Regions from separate parts of the Bacillus sp. FDAARGOS_235 genome, predicted to be linked through region 1. Evidence: predicted binding sites of a transcription regulator. Region 1 holds the regulator's gene; each other region holds the start of a gene.
What was found. Region 1 encodes Rex, which represses fermentation and respiration genes when NADH is low (regulators of the CRP and FNR family bind a similar motif). Its sites were predicted from a motif close to TTGTGAAATATTTCACAA; they were not measured.
Positions count from the first base shown of each region.

Region 1 (5,872 bases):
CCTTTACGAAGACCCATTGGGTTTGCACCAGCTGTTACGTTTTTAAGACCTTCACGAATCATAGCTTGCGCTAATACAGTTGCAGTTGTCGTTCCGTCACCAGCTACATCGTTTGTTTTGCTAGCAACTTCTGCTACTAATTTTGCACCCATGTTTTCGAATGCATCTTCTAATTCGATTTCTTTTGCGATTGTTACACCATCATTTGTAATAAGTGGTGAACCGAATTTTTTCTCAAGTACAACGTTACGACCTTTTGGTCCAAGCGTTACTTTTACTGCGTTTGCAAGAGTGTCGACACCGCGAAGCATCGAACGACGTGCTTCTTCACTAAATTTAATATCTTTTGCCATAATAATTGACCCCCTTGGAATTTTTAAGATTTATATAATTAACCGATAACTGCTAAAATGTCACTTTCACGTAAAATCAAGTAGTCTGTACCTTCGTATTTTACTTCAGTACCTGCATATTTTGAGAAGATGATAAGATCACCTGCTGCTACCTCTAAAGCAACACGCTCACCATTTTCAAGCACTCGACCAGTACCTACTGCAATAACTTTACCCTCTTGTGGTTTTTCTTTTGCAGTGTCTGGTAATACAATACCACTTGCTGTTTTTTCTTCTGCTTGAACAAGCTCAATTACAACGCGATCACCTAATGGCTTTAGCATGAACAATAACCTCCTCATTGTGTTATGTAAATTTTTTATTAGCACTCGAGTCACCCGAGTGCTAACACACTTATAATAATAAATAATCTCAATTTCTTTTGCAAGTAAAAAAATCATAATTTTTTCGCAAATTACTATATATACTCTTCTATATAAAATCCTTCTTCTACTACCTTTACTATATGAATCGTTGTTTCCACTACTCGTATGTTACAATATGAAAGACACCCTAAGTTGTTTTCGCTACACACACAACTTTTTCCTGTCTTCTATTTTAATTTCCAATGCAGATTTACAAAAAAAACATAATTCGAATGAAAGTTTATATCGTAGGTAGCATATTACATGTTATCCTGCCTTATCTCATACACTAGAGTTAGAAAGGATGGTTAAACCATTTGAAGAAACAATATTGGTGGATTATCGTTACATACATTTTAATGCAATTGTCGGGTATTGCCGGATTACCACTTCTTCTGAAAACCGGACTATACGATAATAGAGGATTTACCAACGAGGAAAAGTTTCAACTAATAACCGGACATTGGTCTATTATTAGCTTTTTCATTGCACTATGCGTTGTAATTTGGTTACTTAGAACAGATATTCGTGACAGGCATTTAGATGCAATGCGCTCTTCTGTTCCAGCTACAATCGGGTGGATTTTTATCGGGTTCTTCTTAGCAATCATCTCACAAAGTATTGCAGGTATGATTGAAATGTATCTATTAGGGATTACACCTGGATCTGAGAATACAGACCGACTTATGGACATCGCAAGAACGACACCTTGGTTCCTTATTGTTATATCTATAATCGGACCTATTTTAGAAGAAATCGTATTTAGAAAAATTTTATTTGGTACACTTTATAAGAGATTTAATTTCTTCGTTGCTGCTATTATTAGTTCACTCGTATTCGCAGCGATTCATTTTGATTTTACTCACCTATTGGTATACACTTCTATGGGGCTCGTATTCGCCTTCTTATATGTAAAAACGAAACGCATTATCGTTCCTATAGCAGCCCATGTAGCAATGAATACATTAGTTGCCATTGGACAGATTTTCATGAGCAATGAACAAATTCAAGAAATGATTAAAGAAGCTGAAAAAATGCAAGGCTTTATCGGAGGATTTTTTGTATGAGAAACTCACCATTGTTCATGGCTGCATTGTATTTCCTTCTCGGATGTATCTTTACACGTTTCGCCATTACGAACGTGACAGATACAATCTGGAATATGTGGACAATACTATTTGCAGTTATGGCAACAATTGATTTTAATTTGGCACTTCGCCTTATATTAGTGAAATTCACAAAGAAAAAACAATAATAAAACGCAGAGGTCACCTCCTCTGCGTTTTATTGTGGATAATTCTTTAAAAAGTAAACAAGCGTTTGTAGCTCTACAGCTAAATCAATATGATGAATTCTTATATTCTCTGACACATTTAAGCGTGCTGGTGTGAAGTTTAAAATACCGTGCACGTTTGTTTCTGCCAATCTATCGGCTACAGATTGCGCTACTGTAGCGGGTACTGTTAATATTGCCACTTGTATATCATTTGATAACCTTTCTTCTAATTCATCTAAATGATATACAGGAATACCCCCGATTTCTGTTCCAACTTTCTCTTCACTAACATCAAATGCCATTTCAATTTTTGTATTATTGTTTTTCGTGAAATTATAATGTAAGAAAGCGGTCCCTAAATTACCTACTCCAATAAGCGCTACACGTGTTATATCATCTTGATCGAGTGTTTCACGGAAAAATGATAATAAATAATTTACGTTATATCCATATCCCTTTTTCCCTAATGCTCCAAAGTATGAGAAATCTCTTCGAATAGTTGCGGAATCAACCTTTACCGCTTCACTCAATTCGGCTGATGAAACACGTTGCTTACCAGAAAGAGATAAGTTTTGGATAAATCGATAGTATAGAGGCAATCGTTTAGCAGTGGCTTGCGGAATTTTCTGCTGATCCATATAACCTCTCCTCTCTTCCTATCTTTATTCATATACTTGAATCGAATACAGAAGTTTAGTACTTATGAATTTCCTTGTATAATAAAGAGAAGAAGTATTCTCTCTTTATTTTAAACTATACACTATTTTTAGTATGATTGAGAAATATAAACATGGCAAAGTTAAGAAATTATTTGAGGTGAAAACATTGATTTTATTACAAGTAAACGGGCTTTCAAAATTATACGGTGCCGAAACGATTCTTGCAAACATAAAATTGGAAGTGCAAACGAAAGATCGTATCGCTTTAGTTGGACGAAATGGAGCCGGAAAATCTACATTATTAAAAATTATCGCCGGTGAATTATCTCATGATGGCGGCGAAATTATAAAACCGAAAGATGTCTCAATTGGGTACTTAGCTCAAAATACTGGATTAGAAACATCATTAACAATTTGGGATGAAATGCTAACCGTCTTTACACACCTACAGCAAATGGAGACAAAACTTCGAAGGCTAGAGCAAGAAATGGGAAAAGAAGAAAACTTTTCAAATGCCGCTACATATGAAAAATTATTAGCTGATTATGACCAATTGCAATTAGATTATAAAGATCAAGGCGGCTATCAGTACGAAGCAGATATTCGCTCCATTTTAAGCGGTCTTGGTTTCCCTGTTGAAACGCATCAGACGACAATTTCTACGTTAAGTGGCGGACAAAAAACGAGATTAGCTCTTGGGAAATTATTATTAACGAAACCAGACTTACTTATTTTAGACGAGCCTACAAACCATTTAGACATCGAAACATTAACGTGGCTTGAGCAATACTTACAAGGTTATCCTGGCGCAATTTTAATCGTTTCTCATGACCGTTATTTCTTAGATAAGCTTGTTACACAAGTATATGAAATTTCGAATAAAGAAAGCAGACGATTTGTTGGTAACTACAGTAAATATTTAGACTTAAAATCAGCCCTATACGAACAAGAAATAAAGCGTTACGAAAAGCAACAAGATGAAATCGCTAAACTTGAGGACTTCGTTCAAAAAAATATAGCACGTGCATCTACGACAAAACGTGCACAAAGCCGTCGTAAACAATTAGATAGAATGGAATTATTAACCAGACCATTAGGTGACTCTAAATCAGCCTCATTCCACTTCGATATTGAAAAACAAAGTGGAAATGATGTTTTACAAGTAAAAGATGCAACCATCGGTTATGATGAGGATCCTATTATTGAACATGTAAATATGCGCTTAACTCGGGGAGATAGTGTTGCCTTAGTTGGACCGAATGGAATTGGAAAATCCACATTATTAAAATCCATTGTGAATAAGTTACAGCTATTACATGGAGATGTTGCTTTCGGATCAAATGTATCTGTTGGTTATTATGATCAAGAGCAAGCTAACTTAACATCTTCTAAGCGCGTTTTAAATGAACTATGGGATGAATATCCGCTTCAACCCGAAAAAGAAATTCGCACTATATTAGGTAATTTTTTATTCACAGGGGATGATGTACTAAAACCAGTATCTTCTCTTAGTGGTGGACAAAAGGCCCGATTAGCTCTCGCAAAACTTATGATGCAAAAATCCAATTTATTAATTCTCGATGAGCCAACGAACCATCTTGATTTAAATAGTAAAGAAATTTTGGAGAATGCTTTAATTGATTATCCAGGAACTCTTCTATTCGTTTCACATGACCGCTACTTCATTAATCGCGTAACGACTACAGTTGTCGAATTATCAACAGAAGGTGCGCAAGAGTATTTAGGTGATTACGATTACTATGTGGAGAAGAAAAATGAAATGATTGAACGCGCAGCATTTGAACAACAAGAACAGCAAGAAAATCAGGCACCTGTTCAAAAAACTGTAGCTCAAGAAAAATTAAATTATCTCGAAGAAAAAGAGCGTAAACAATTAGAACGTCAACGCACTCGAAAAATCGAAGAACTAGAACAAAACATCGTAAGCTTAGAAGAAGAAATTGCTACGTTAGAGGATCAGCTTTGCTTACCAGAAATATATGCAGATTATGAAAAGGCTAGTGAGATTACAACGAAAAAACAAACATTACAAGAACAACTTGAAGCCTGTATGGCAGAATGGGAAGAACTGCATATATAAGCTAATTTAAACAAAAAGGATGTCTCATCAGTCGAGGATTTTTGACTAGATGACATCCTTTTTATTTCCCTTTAGAATCAGTTTCGTAGTACATGAAATTATATCGACGATTTTTTGAATGCACATACCTTAACTTAAAATATATAAACAATTCGACAAGAAACATCGTTTTCCCGACAAAGATTGACAATTGCAGCAACCAATATGATAAGAGGAGGATTTTTCAAAAGTTTTTTAGGATATCTTCTCGTTTTTATTTCCCGAAAAAGAATTCATTTAAAGGTCAGACTTCATCCGTTTTATCCACAAGGTTATACACATATCCACCTTTATAAAATAAACATCAAAATAACTTTTCCACATTATCCACATTTAACAAAAAAGTTATTAACAGTTTATATACACAATAAAACCCACATTATCAACAGATAATATGGGTTTTATCCACAAGCTGTGGTTAATTTTGTGTATAACTATGCTTCAATATCTAAGCCTGGGTTTGCATTTAAAGCTAATGTCGCACGTTTTCCTTGTTCGTATGCAATTGTACCTGCAGCTGCAATCATTGCTGCATTGTCTGTGCATAAAGATAACGGCGGGATAATTAGCTCTATATCTTCTTTTCGTGCAAACTCTTCTTCTAGACGTGCACGAAGCCCTTTATTAGCAGCTACTCCACCAGCAAGAAGCAATTGCTTTACATTATACGCTTCTGCTGCACGAGATGCTTTCGTTACAAGTACATCAATTACACTCTCTTGAAAGCTTGCTGCTAAATCTTCCGGTGCAATTTCTATACCACGTTGTTTTGCGTTATGCACAGTGTTGATAACTGCTGATTTCAATCCACTAAAGCTGAAATCATACGAATCGGGTTCTAGCCATGCACGAGGCAAATCAATTGTTGGCTTCCCTTCATGCGCAAGGCGATCAATATGAGGACCACCTGGATACGGCATAGATAGCGTACGAGCTACTTTATCATATGCTTCTCCTGCTGCATCATCTCGCGTTTCACCAATCACTTCAAATGAACCATGTTCTTTCATATAAACAAGTTCTGTATGTCCACCCGATAC
Region 1 covers NZ_CP020437.2:2,670,986-2,676,857, forward strand. The annotation lists gene groL (chaperonin GroEL) at 1-353, opposite strand, end outside; gene groES (co-chaperone GroES) at 392-676, opposite strand; gene A6J74_RS15475 (CPBP family intramembrane glutamic endopeptidase) at 1,075-1,824, shown strand; gene A6J74_RS15480 (YdiK family protein) at 1,821-2,012, shown strand; gene A6J74_RS15485 (redox-sensing transcriptional repressor Rex) at 2,042-2,671, opposite strand; gene A6J74_RS15490 (ABC-F family ATP-binding cassette domain-containing protein) at 2,859-4,793, shown strand; gene tsaD (tRNA (adenosine(37)-N6)-threonylcarbamoyltransferase complex transferase subunit TsaD) at 5,267-5,872, opposite strand, start outside.

Region 2 (5,872 bases), 820 kb from region 1:
GTAACTATGGCGGTTGTGGCGAAGTGGTTAACGCACCGGATTGTGGCTCCGGCATTCGTGGGTTCGATTCCCATCAGTCGCCCCATTTTTTCTTAAATAAATTAATATGCGGGTGTGGCGGAATTGGCAGACGCACCAGACTTAGGATCTGGCGCCTTTGGCGTGGGGGTTCGACTCCCTTCACCCGCACTTTTAATAAAATATCTCATAACATGTCTTGCGGAAGTAGTTCAGTGGTAGAATACAACCTTGCCAAGGTTGGGGTCGCGGGTTCGAATCCCGTCTTCCGCTCCAATTTTCAATATGACATGCCGGGGTGGCGGAACAGGCAGACGCACAGGACTTAAAATCCTGCGGTGGGTGACCACCGTGCGGGTTCGACCCCCGCCCTCGGCACCATATGCGCCCGTAGCTCAATTGGATAGAGCGTTTGACTACGGATCAAGAGGTTAGGGGTTCGACTCCTCTCGGGCGCGCTTTTATTAACGGGAAGTGGCTCAGCTTGGTAGAGCACCTGGTTTGGGACCAGGGGGTCGCAGGTTCAAATCCTGTCTTCCCGATATTCCCAAAAACATGGGGCCTTAGCTCAGCTGGGAGAGCGCCTGCCTTGCACGCAGGAGGTCAGCGGTTCGATCCCGCTAGGCTCCACTTATTTTTATATTACTTATGGCGGTGTAGCTCAGCTGGCTAGAGCGTACGGTTCATACCCGTGAGGTCGGGGGTTCGATCCCCTCCGCCGCTACCATAAGGACCTTTAGCTCAGCTGGTTAGAGCAGACGGCTCATAACCGTCCGGTCGTAGGTTCGAGTCCTACAAGGTCCACCACTCAAAGTTTATATCTCGGAGGTATACCCAAGTTCGGCTGAAGGGATCGGTCTTGAAAACCGACAGGCGGCGAGAGTCGCGCGGGGGTTCGAATCCCTCTACCTCCTCCATTTTTTCTAAATTAAATATTTTATCATCGCGGGGTGGAGCAGCACGGTAGCTCGTCGGGCTCATAACCCGAAGGTCGCAGGTTCAAATCCTGTCCCCGCAACCAAATGGTCCCGTGGTGTAGTGGTTAACATGCCTGCCTGTCACGCAGGAGATCGCCGGTTCGACCCCGGTCGGGACCGCCATTTTTTTACATAAAGGCTCGGTAGCTCAGTCGGTAGAGCAGAGGACTGAAAATCCTCGTGTCGGCGGTTCGATTCCGTCCCGAGCCACCATTTTGAAATCGCAAGCCGGCTTAGCTCAATTGGTAGAGCAACTGACTTGTAATCAGTAGGTTGGGGGTTCAAGTCCTCTAGCCGGCACCACTTTCAAAATGAGCCATTAGCTCAGTTGGTAGAGCATCTGACTTTTAATCAGAGGGTCGAAGGTTCGAATCCTTCATGGCTCACCATTTACAATTTAATGCGGGTGTAGTTTAGTGGTAAAACAAGAGCCTTCCAAGCTCTGGTCGAGAGTTCGATTCTCTTCACCCGCTTTTCAATTATGGGCCTATAGCTCAGCTGGTTAGAGCGCACGCCTGATAAGCGTGAGGTCGATGGTTCGAGTCCATTTAGGCCCACCATAATTGTTCCGCAGTAGCTCAGTGGTAGAGCTATCGGCTGTTAACCGATCGGTCGTAGGTTCGAGTCCTACCTGCGGAGCCATATTATAGAGAAGTACCCAAGTGGCTCAAGGGGCTCCCCTGCTAAGGGAGTAGATCGCGAACGCGGTGCGAGGGTTCGAATCCCTTCTTCTCTGCCAGAATTGGCCCGTTGGTCAAGTGGTTAAGACACCGCCCTTTCACGGCGGTAACACGGGTTCGAATCCCGTACGGGTCATACTAAAAGAGATAGCATAATCTGCTATCTCTTTTTTGTTGTGTAAAAGTGGGCTTTGGATAGTCTGCTTTTTTTTATGGATTTCTTGTATACTTTTTTCTATTTGAATCGTCTAACTAATAGAAAGGAGAGAGCGATGGAGTATGAAAAAATCATTATAGAAACATCTAAAAGCATTTATAGGTATTTACTTAAAATTGGAGTACCACCAGTAGAAGCAGAAGATATCGTTCAAGACACGATACATAAGGCATTAGTATCTATACCGAATATGAAAATTACGTATATAAAAACATGGTTATTTCAAGTTGCGATTAATAGGCATCGTGATCTAGCAAGAAGGCAACAGCGTATTGAACAAATCCCGATTGAATCTGTTCAATTAATTGGAGCAAAAGGATTAGATGAACCACTTTTAAGAAAAGAGCTTCAAGTAGAAATACAAAGCATACTTGGAAAGATGAATCCAGTATATAAACATATTCTTTTATTAAAGTATGACTATGAACTCTCATATAAGGAGATAGCAACCGTATTAGAGATGAAAGAAGAGACCGTACGTGTTTCTTTGTATAGGGCTCGCAATGAGTTTAAAAAGCTGTATGGGAGGTTTGAAGATGAGCAGAGATGATTTCGATTTTGATATAGATTCAAGTAAAGTATCAAAAATGTTGAAGAAGGCGAAGCGAAGACAATTATTAAAAATTACAGTAATTTCGATTTCACTTTTTATTGTTCTATTCTTTGGTTTTATAATAGTAATTTCACAATTGAACAATAGAGCTTACTTAACTATGGATCGTGACTTAAATATGATAAGACAAATTACAAGACCTAATACGGAAAGAGGCGTAGCAATTACTTCTAACGGTTTATTTAAAAGCACAGTAGAGTATAAAACATATAAGGTTATTGAAGGGAAACCTGTTAAGTGGGAAGATGAAGTGTATGAGTATAAAGTTTGGAATACATTTCGCCGATTATCGAATGTAAATCCATTAACAATATCAGATAATGTTGTAATGGGGAATGAACGTATTAATAAGACAAGTGAATTGTATAATAATCAAACGATGGAAAGAGAGATGCAGTTTTATCTCCCATTTGCTTCATATAATCGTTATATAAATGATATAGAGAAAATAAAAGATGAAAAGAAAGTAGCTGAATTGGCTATATCTTTTGATAAACCGTATAAAGTGTCTGAAATAAAAGAGATACTTCCAGAAGGGGTGCATCCTGTTTGGTATTGGGTAGATACGTATGATGATAAAAAATCATATTCTATTGATGATATGACCGAAAGTGCTTATAATGTGTACGGTTTTAAAGCAAAACCAGGTGATATTGAATTTGGAAATGGAACGGAAAAAGATTTTCTTTTAGCAATTCAAAATGGACTGGAGCAAAAGGGAAAGTATTATGAGGAATATGAACGTATATATGACTACCTAAAAGGAAAGAAAATAAAACCAAGTGAGCAAGATGTAAAAGTTATCGGTGTTGTTGTGACGGGAACGGCTGTGGATTTACAAAAATTAAACGGTCAAAATTACGTAAAAGCTGCTGTTTTAGGGGCTACTGCGGAAAATAAATAATATATAGAAGAAGCTGTCTCCCAATAAGTAATCTACTGGAGACAGCTTTTTATGTTGTCATTATTGTCGAGTTTTGTCGGTAAGTCGATATATTGCAAAAATCGCTGATATAATTTGAGTTACGATCGATAAATTTCAATAATCGCTGATATATTTGAAGTTACGGTCGATATATTCTAATAATCGCCGATATAATTTCACTTATCGACAAAAACCATAAGAAAAACCCTTTCACAATCTAAAGAAAACGTCTCCATTGAAATGGATTCCACACCTATTCCAATAACTTTACACTCTATGTGAAAAAGTTCACAAATAGGCCATAAATTGTGAAGTAATTCACAATGATACGTGCTACAATATGAATGTAAAGAAGTTAAACAACATTAAATTAGTATTTTAATTAATTACTTAAACAATCATAAAAAAATATATGTGAACAATAGAGAGGGGAAATTAACATGAAAAAAGGTATCAATCGTGTAGTATTAGTAGGAACAGGAGCTGTAGGTTGTAGTTACGCTTACTCAATGATCAACCAAGGTGTAGCTGAAGAATTCGTACTTGTAGATGTTAATGAAGCAAAAGCAGAAGGGGAAGCAATGGACTTAAGCCATGCGGTACCATTCTCTCCATCACCAACAAAAGTTTGGAGCGGTAGCTATGCAGATTGTAAAGATGCAGATTTAGTAGTTATCACTGCGGGATTACCACAAAAACCAGGTGAAACTCGTTTAGACTTAGTTGAGAAAAATACAAAGATCTTTAAACAAATCGTTCGCGGTATTATGGATAGCGGATTCGATGGAATCTTCTTAATCGCAACTAACCCAGTTGACATTTTAACTTACGTAACTTGGAAAGAATCTGGTCTACCAAAAGAGCGCGTAATCGGTTCTGGTACAACTTTAGACTCTGCTCGTTTCCGTTACATGTTAGGTGACTACTTAGATGTAGATCCACGTAACGTTCATGCTTACATCGTTGGTGAGCACGGTGATACTGAACTTCCAGTATGGAGCCACGCTACTATCGGTGTACAAAAACTAGAAACAATCTTAGCTAACAACGAACAGTACAATCAAGAAGACTTAGATAAAATTTTCGAAAACGTACGTGATGCAGCTTATCATATCATCGAGCGTAAAGGTGCAACTTACTACGGAATCGGTATGTCACTACTTCGTGTAACTAAAGCAATCTTAAACAACGAGAACAGCGTATTAACTGTATCTGCATACCTTGAAGGTCAATACGGTGAGAAAGATGCTTACGTAGGTGTTCCAGCTGTAATTAACCGCGAAGGTGTACGTGAAATTGTAGAACTTGAGCTAAATGAAGAAGAAAAAGTGAAATTCGCTCATTCTGTAAAAGTATTAAAAGAAACAATGGCACCAGTACTATAATAATTGCTAAATAATTCAGAGGTGGGAAACTGCTTCTTACCTCTGAACTTATATAATTTAATATAAATTCCTTTTCCGGTTTCCCTTGTATATCCCCAATATACCCCTTTTGCTGGATAAGGGTCGTTTATAGAAAAAGAGCACTCTACTTTACGTAGAGTGCTCTTTTTTATCCCGCTATTTGCCGGGCAGTAAGACCCCGATTGGTGTGGGCTAATAATCAGTGGGGATGAACAAACCCCCCACTGATTAAAGTTTCACTTTATTATTTTTTAGGCGTTAAGCCCAATTTCTTTAAAATATCTGCGAGTGTACCGCTTTTTGATTTTTCTACAGCTGTTTGTGCTTTAGATGCATCTGGTCCTTTTTTCAAGAAGTTCTTTTCAACGAAACGAATGTCTTTTTCATCGACAATTCCGTCGCTATTAAGGTCGCCGCCTTTTACAGATACTCCTTTTTTACCATAGTTGCTAGCGATAATTTCAGCATCTTTAATATCAATGACTTTATCACCATTTACATCACCGGCAAGGTTTTCATCAGGTCGTGCATAATAATATTGGCCAAGTAGCTTACCATCTTTTTCAGTACCTAATTTTGTTGTTAGACGGCTTGTTAAATGCCCTGGTACTTCTAAGTATAAATTATAGTCACGATTATTAACAGGAAGTCCATTCAGTTTGAAGTATCCGTATTTATCTAGTGAGCCTTCAAATTTATGACGGTAAGAATCAGTTGCATATACTTTTACACCAAGCTTTGTATAATCGAGCTTTTCATCTAAATATCCACGTTCATTTAAGAATGCACCAGGTTTAATATTTCCTTCTACTAGTGAGTTTAAGGACATAACTGAGAATGTTTGATCTTGAAGTACACGCATTCTATTCGGTTCTGTTTCACCTTGTTTCCAGTAAACAAAAATTGGTGATTCTAATTGGGCATTTGCTTCATAAAATTCATCATTTTCTACTTTGAAAGTTACATCAATGAACGGGAAATCACCATCTAATCCGGCGAAGTTTTTATCATCGATAGATCCGCCTATTGTAACAGA
Region 2 covers NZ_CP020437.2:3,492,923-3,498,794, forward strand. The annotation lists tRNA gene A6J74_RS19965 (tRNA-His) at 10-85, shown strand; tRNA gene A6J74_RS19970 (tRNA-Leu) at 109-189, shown strand; tRNA gene A6J74_RS19975 (tRNA-Gly) at 220-294, shown strand; tRNA gene A6J74_RS19980 (tRNA-Leu) at 311-399, shown strand; tRNA gene A6J74_RS19985 (tRNA-Arg) at 403-476, shown strand; tRNA gene A6J74_RS19990 (tRNA-Pro) at 487-560, shown strand; tRNA gene A6J74_RS19995 (tRNA-Ala) at 576-648, shown strand; tRNA gene A6J74_RS20000 (tRNA-Met) at 669-745, shown strand; tRNA gene A6J74_RS20005 (tRNA-Ile) at 749-825, shown strand; tRNA gene A6J74_RS20010 (tRNA-Ser) at 843-935, shown strand; tRNA gene A6J74_RS20015 (tRNA-Met) at 963-1,039, shown strand; tRNA gene A6J74_RS20020 (tRNA-Asp) at 1,043-1,118, shown strand; tRNA gene A6J74_RS20025 (tRNA-Phe) at 1,133-1,208, shown strand; tRNA gene A6J74_RS20030 (tRNA-Thr) at 1,223-1,298, shown strand; tRNA gene A6J74_RS20035 (tRNA-Lys) at 1,309-1,384, shown strand; tRNA gene A6J74_RS20040 (tRNA-Gly) at 1,398-1,468, shown strand; tRNA gene A6J74_RS20045 (tRNA-Ile) at 1,479-1,555, shown strand; tRNA gene A6J74_RS20050 (tRNA-Asn) at 1,563-1,637, shown strand; tRNA gene A6J74_RS20055 (tRNA-Ser) at 1,644-1,734, shown strand; tRNA gene A6J74_RS20060 (tRNA-Glu) at 1,740-1,811, shown strand; gene A6J74_RS20065 (RNA polymerase sigma factor) at 1,948-2,442, shown strand; gene A6J74_RS20070 (anti sigma factor C-terminal domain-containing protein) at 2,429-3,409, shown strand; gene A6J74_RS20075 (L-lactate dehydrogenase) at 3,871-4,815, shown strand; partial or broken gene A6J74_RS30490 (dockerin type I domain-containing protein) at 5,081-5,872, opposite strand, start outside.
Region 2: a site for Rex is predicted at 3,737-3,754, ahead of A6J74_RS20075 (L-lactate dehydrogenase). Genes of this name have one in related genera too.

Region 3 (5,872 bases), 150 kb from region 1:
ACTCCGTCTTTAGCCGCCAAATACGGAATTTCAGATGCGAGTAAAGTCCAACCTAACCAAGCACCTAATACAGAGATAACTAAACCTAAATTAATAAAGATAGCACCCCATTTTCCAACAACACTTTCAAATAAATAAGCCATAGACGGATTTTTTAAATTAGCAATATCTGCTTGCTGCATAAGTCCAAGAGACAGTAATGTAATTAAAATGTAAATGATGAGTGTACCAATTAAGCCAATAACCGTTGCTTTCCCTACATCACTTCTATTTTTTGCTCGACTTGATAAAACAACAGCCCCTTCTACCCCAATGAACACCCATAAAGTTACAAGCATTGTACTTTTAACTTGGCTGCCAACTGCTCCCCATGAAAAAGAACCAGTTTGTCCCCAAAATCCATCTAGGAACGTATCAATATGAAACGCGAAGATTCCTATAACAATAAATACAAATACAGGTACTAATTTTGCGATTGTAGTTACTAAATTCACAAGTGCTGCTGATTGAACTCCACGTAAAATTAACATGTGAACACACCATAATAATACGCTTGCACCAATAATGGATGCTACATTTTGACCGCCCTCAAAGATTGGGAAGAAATACCCTAATGAAGAAAACAATAATGTGCCGTAAGCTACATTACCAAGCCAGGCAGATAGCCAATATCCCCACGCACTATTAAATCCCATAAAATTCCCAAATCCTGCTTTTGCATAACTAAAAATACCACCATCTAAATTTGGCCGTTTTACAGTTAGATTTTGAAAAGATAATCCAAGCGCAATCATCCCAATTCCTGTTATAACCCAACCAATAATAATGGCTCCAGCACCAGCACCTTTTGCCATATCACTTGCTAAATTAAATGCTCCACCGCCAATCATAGACCCCACTACAAGCGCCGTTAATGTAAACAACCCTAATTTCTTATCTTCACCCATTCCACTCACCTCTCTTTAATTGCAATAACAATACGAAAGCAATAGTGAATGATAGTGTCTAAAGGAGGAGAAAGAAGAAAGGAAGACTCCCTTTCTTCTTTACTCCATGTTTCCTAAAGTAGCTGCCATAACCGCTTTAATTGTATGCATTCTATTTTCAGCCTGATCAAATACTTTTGAATGTTTACTGCGGAATACTTCGTCAGTTACCTCCATTTCTCTCAGCCCATATTTCTCATAAACTTCCTCACCATACATCGTTTCAACATCATGGAATGCGGGTAAACAATGTAAGAAAATCACGTTTTCATTCCCTGTTTCTTTAATCATTTTCATATTTACTTGATAAGGTTTCAATAACTCGACACGTTCAGCAAATTTTTCTTCTTCTCCCATAGACACCCATACATCTGTATAAATTACATCTGCATTTGCAACAGCTTCTTCCACATTACTTGTTATCATTACCTGTTCATTATATTTTTTTGCTAAATCAATTACTTCTTGCTCTGGCCATAAAGATTCCGGTGTACAAATACGTACATCCATTCCAACAATCGCTCCACCAACTAGTAAACTATTAGCAACATTATTTCGTCCATCTCCAACGTAAACAAGCTTCACATTTTTTAATTTCCCTACATGTTCTCTAATTGTTAATAAATCTGCAAGTGTTTGTGTTGGATGCCACATATCTGTTAATCCATTCCAAACCGGTACACCAGAATTTTGTGCTAAAGATTCTACAGTTTCATGATTAAATCCACGAAACTCAATTCCGTCAAACATACGTCCTAACACTTTTGCTGTATCCTCAACGGATTCTTTTTTTCCAAGCTGAATATCACCTTTCCCTAAATATTCAGGGTTCGCACCTAAATCTGTACATGCTACTGTAAATGCACATCGCGTACGAGTAGAGGTTTTTTCAAATAATAGCGCTACATTTTTACCTTCTAAATAATGATGTGGGACACCGTTTTTCTTTTTCTCTTTTAATTCTGCTGCTAAATCTAGAAAATATAGCAATTCTTCTTGTGTAAAATCTTTTTCAGCTAGAAAACTTCTTCCTTTTAAATTTGGTCTAGTCATTAACATACTTCATCCCTACTTTCTCCGTTATTTATACTAAATATCTTTACGAACAATTGGCATACTCATGCAACGTGGACCCCCACGCCCACGAGATAATTCCGAACTTAGCACCTCAATGACTTCTATACCATGTTCCCGCAATAACGTATTGGATACATAGTTGCGATCATATGTAACAACTACACCTGGCGCAATTGCTAATGTATTAGAACCATCATTCCATTGTTCACGAGCGGAAGCAATTGCATCTCCTCCTCCACAAGGAATAAGAACTAATTCACTTAAACCTAATACCTCTTTTAATGCTTCCATTAAAGAAGTGCGATGTGTAATTTTAAGAGTTTCCACATCTGGACCTTTTTCTAAAATATAAATATTCATATTTCCTTTTGGCCCTTGAATGGCTGGGTGAATTGTAAACTTGTCATAATCAACCATTGTAAACACTGTATCTAAATGCATAAATGCTCGGCATTTTGGAATTTCTATTGCTAACACTTTCTTAATTTTATTTTGTCGACTAAAAAGATTTTTAGCTAAACGTTCAATTGCTTTAGCTGACGTACGGGCAGATACTCCAATTGCAATTGTTTCTTCATTTAAAATTAGCTCATCGCCACCTTCAATTGGAAACTTATAATCACGATCTAGCCAAATTGGCACATTGTGATTTGCAAATCTTGGATGATATTTAATGATGTACTCCATGAATAATGATTCACGTCTACGCGCCGGTTCTCTCATCTTATTTATCGTTAATCCATCGCCCACGCTAGCTGCTGGATCACGAGTAAAATATAAATTAGGCATTGGGTCTAAGTAAAACGGATAATGATCTTCCATTAATTCATATAAATGTGTCTTCTTACTTGTTTCAATCTCGTTTTTCCGTACACCACCCATAATTTTTTGAATTAATTCTTCATTTGAAAAGGAAAGTAAATATTCTTTTAAAGTTTGATGTGCAACATTTACGTCAGCCTGTCCTTCTTCTAAAATACGATCAACAAATTCTTCTCGAAGTTTTTTATCTACTAATGCCTCAGCAGCTAGTTTTTCTAAATAAAGAACTTCAACACCCCGATTGCGTAATGTTTGTGCAAAATAATCATGCTCTTTTTGAATAATTGGTAAGTATGGAATATCGTCAAATAATAATTGTTGCAAATAATCTGGCGTTAAGTTTTCCACTTCTTTACCAGGTCGTTTTAATAAAACTGTTTGTAATTCCCCAATCTCTGAAGTAACATGTATCGGATGCTTCATTTGTTGTACCTCCTTTTAAATATGTTTGATGTCTTACAAGTACATAATAAATGCTACGCGCCTTCATCTTTGTGAAAGCATCCACATTATCATTGTGAAATATTAAACAAGTTATTTTTTTAAAATCATATGAATTTGTATTTTTATAACACTTCATCCCGATTTTTCAATAAAAAAACACATATATTACGCATATATGTTGAATATTTAACTTCCGTATTTAAACAAAAATCCTGTTTTTAATTTTTATTAAAAACAGGATTTTGCATCTAAATAATTAAATTTAACCTTTCTTCTAAAATCTCCCTATCTGATTTTGACTGAGAAATGATAAGGCATGTATCATTTCCACATACACATCCTATTTTTTCTTTCCAATCTAGCTCATCAAACAAAACACCAATAACATGTGCATTACCGGGTAATGTTTTAATAACCATTAATTGATCTACACAATCAATTTTTACAACAACCTCTCGTAATTTTTTCTTTAACTTTATATCAGTTTGTAAATGCTCTTCTGAGAAAAATTTATATATCATTAATCCTTCTTGAGAAGGTACCTTCGTTAAATTTAACTCACGAATATCTCGAGAAACTGTAGCTTGTGTTACTAATACATCTTTTTTTGCTAACAATTCTACTAATCTTTCTTGCTTCTCTATTTCATACTCCTTTACAAATTGTTTAATTAATCGTTGTCTTTTTTCTTTTTTCATAAAAGACACCCCTTTTAATATTATAGCTCGCTATAATTTTCATCCGAAAGGGACAGAAAAGAATGTTGCGGAAACGTTCATAGTTTAACTGTAAATATTAAATCAAACTAAATAAAAAAGAGAAGAACAGCATTCTGTTCTTCCTTTTACATTGAAAACCGTTCAATTGTTTGTTTTAAATCCGCTGATTGCTTCTCTAAGTCTTTTAATAATTGATCGATTGCTATCATATTTTTAGACTGTTGCAACGTCACACGTGCCACTTCTTGTGAACCAGCTGACGTTTCTTCCGCAATTGCTGCTACAGCCTTTGTTTGTGCTCCTGTTTGATAAATGTGATTCACTTGTTCATTCATATAATTACTAATTTGCTTAGTTGCATCGGCTACTTCCATAACACTTGATGACATTTCTTTTAAAATTAATTCTGTAGCTTCTCCGCGTTTTGCCTCTTCTTTAGCTGTCTTCACCTGCTCTGTCATTTTCAATGCGACTTGCTGTACTTCATCTTGCATATTCCGTAATAACTGCGATATGTTTCTTGCGGAATGATCACTTTCATCAGCAAGTTTACGTACTTCTTCTGCTACAACCGCAAAGCCCCTTCCATGCTCTCCTGCACGAGCTGCCTCAATAGAAGCGTTGAGTGCTAATAAATTTGTTTGGCTAGCAATCTCACTCACAACAGAAACAATGTGTTCAACTTGTTTCATTCGCTCTTCTAATTTCTGTACATTTTCCATCGAATCTTCATTTTCTCTCGCCAATGTTTGAATACCTTGAATTAAAGAAGTAAAGACACGTGTACTTTGTCCTAAAGCTTGAACCATTTCTGAAGACAACTCGTCAGACTGTTTTGCTTTTCCTTCTACTTCATTTGCAATAGAAGTCGTTGTATCAACAGTAGAAACGATCGCTTGAATCGATGCTGCTGATTGCTCGGCACCGGAAGAAATCTCCGCAAGGGTTTCAGACACACCTTGTGCTTGCTTTGTCGCTTCACCTGTTTGTTTTCTAATTTGCTGAACTTGATTATTTGTATACGAAAATGTAGTATCGATATTTTTTACCATGCCCCTTAAGTTCCCTAGCATCATATTAAATGCAACACTTAAAGATTTTATCTCATCATCGGTCTTTGGCAATGGGACATCTTCACGAATATCACCTTCAGCCGCTTTCCTTGCTGCTTCTTCCAACTTTCGAAGTGGTTTAATTAAAAATATTGCTGCCCCATACGCTAAAATTCCAGACCATACTACACCTAATAACATAACGATAATATTATAAACAGTTTGACTTACATAACTTTGAAAATAATCATATATAACGTAAATGAAAATTAAACTTGTTGAATATGTAATGAAAGCTAGAATTGTAGTAAATAACATAAGCTGTATACGCAAGCCAAAGGAAAATGTTTTTCTTTCTTTTCCCATCTCTTCTTTCCCCCTTCTTATAAGCAATATAAGTACTACCTATATATTATTATCCATATTTTCGTTATAGAAAGATATAGTGATTTTAAAAATCATTATTTCTTTGAATATTAAATCCCCTGAAAAAAATAAAGGATTCTGACAATTTATGACTAATAACAGAAATAAGGGGCAACATTTGTAAAATATATTTTTGACTGGGGGTTTTGTATGATTCAAGTTCGAAATCTAGTAAAATCATTTGGCTCACTTGATGTTTTAAAAGGAATTGATTTAGAAGTAAAAGAAAAAGAAGTTGTTGTTTTAATCGGTGCCAGTGGTTCCGGCAAAAGTACATTACTTCGTTGTCTTAACTTTTTAGAAATGTACGATGAAGGTGAAATTCACTTACAAGGTGAACGAATTG
Region 3 covers NZ_CP020437.2:2,524,315-2,530,186, forward strand. The annotation lists gene arcD (arginine-ornithine antiporter) at 1-947, opposite strand, end outside; gene argF (ornithine carbamoyltransferase) at 1,047-2,045, opposite strand; gene arcA (arginine deiminase) at 2,076-3,308, opposite strand; gene argR (arginine repressor) at 3,578-4,027, opposite strand; gene A6J74_RS14850 (methyl-accepting chemotaxis protein) at 4,174-5,124, opposite strand; partial or broken gene A6J74_RS30795 (HAMP domain-containing protein) at 5,164-5,466, opposite strand; gene A6J74_RS14855 (amino acid ABC transporter ATP-binding protein) at 5,677-5,872, shown strand, end outside.
Region 3: a site for Rex is predicted at 3,401-3,418, ahead of arcA (arginine deiminase). Genes of this name have one in related genera too.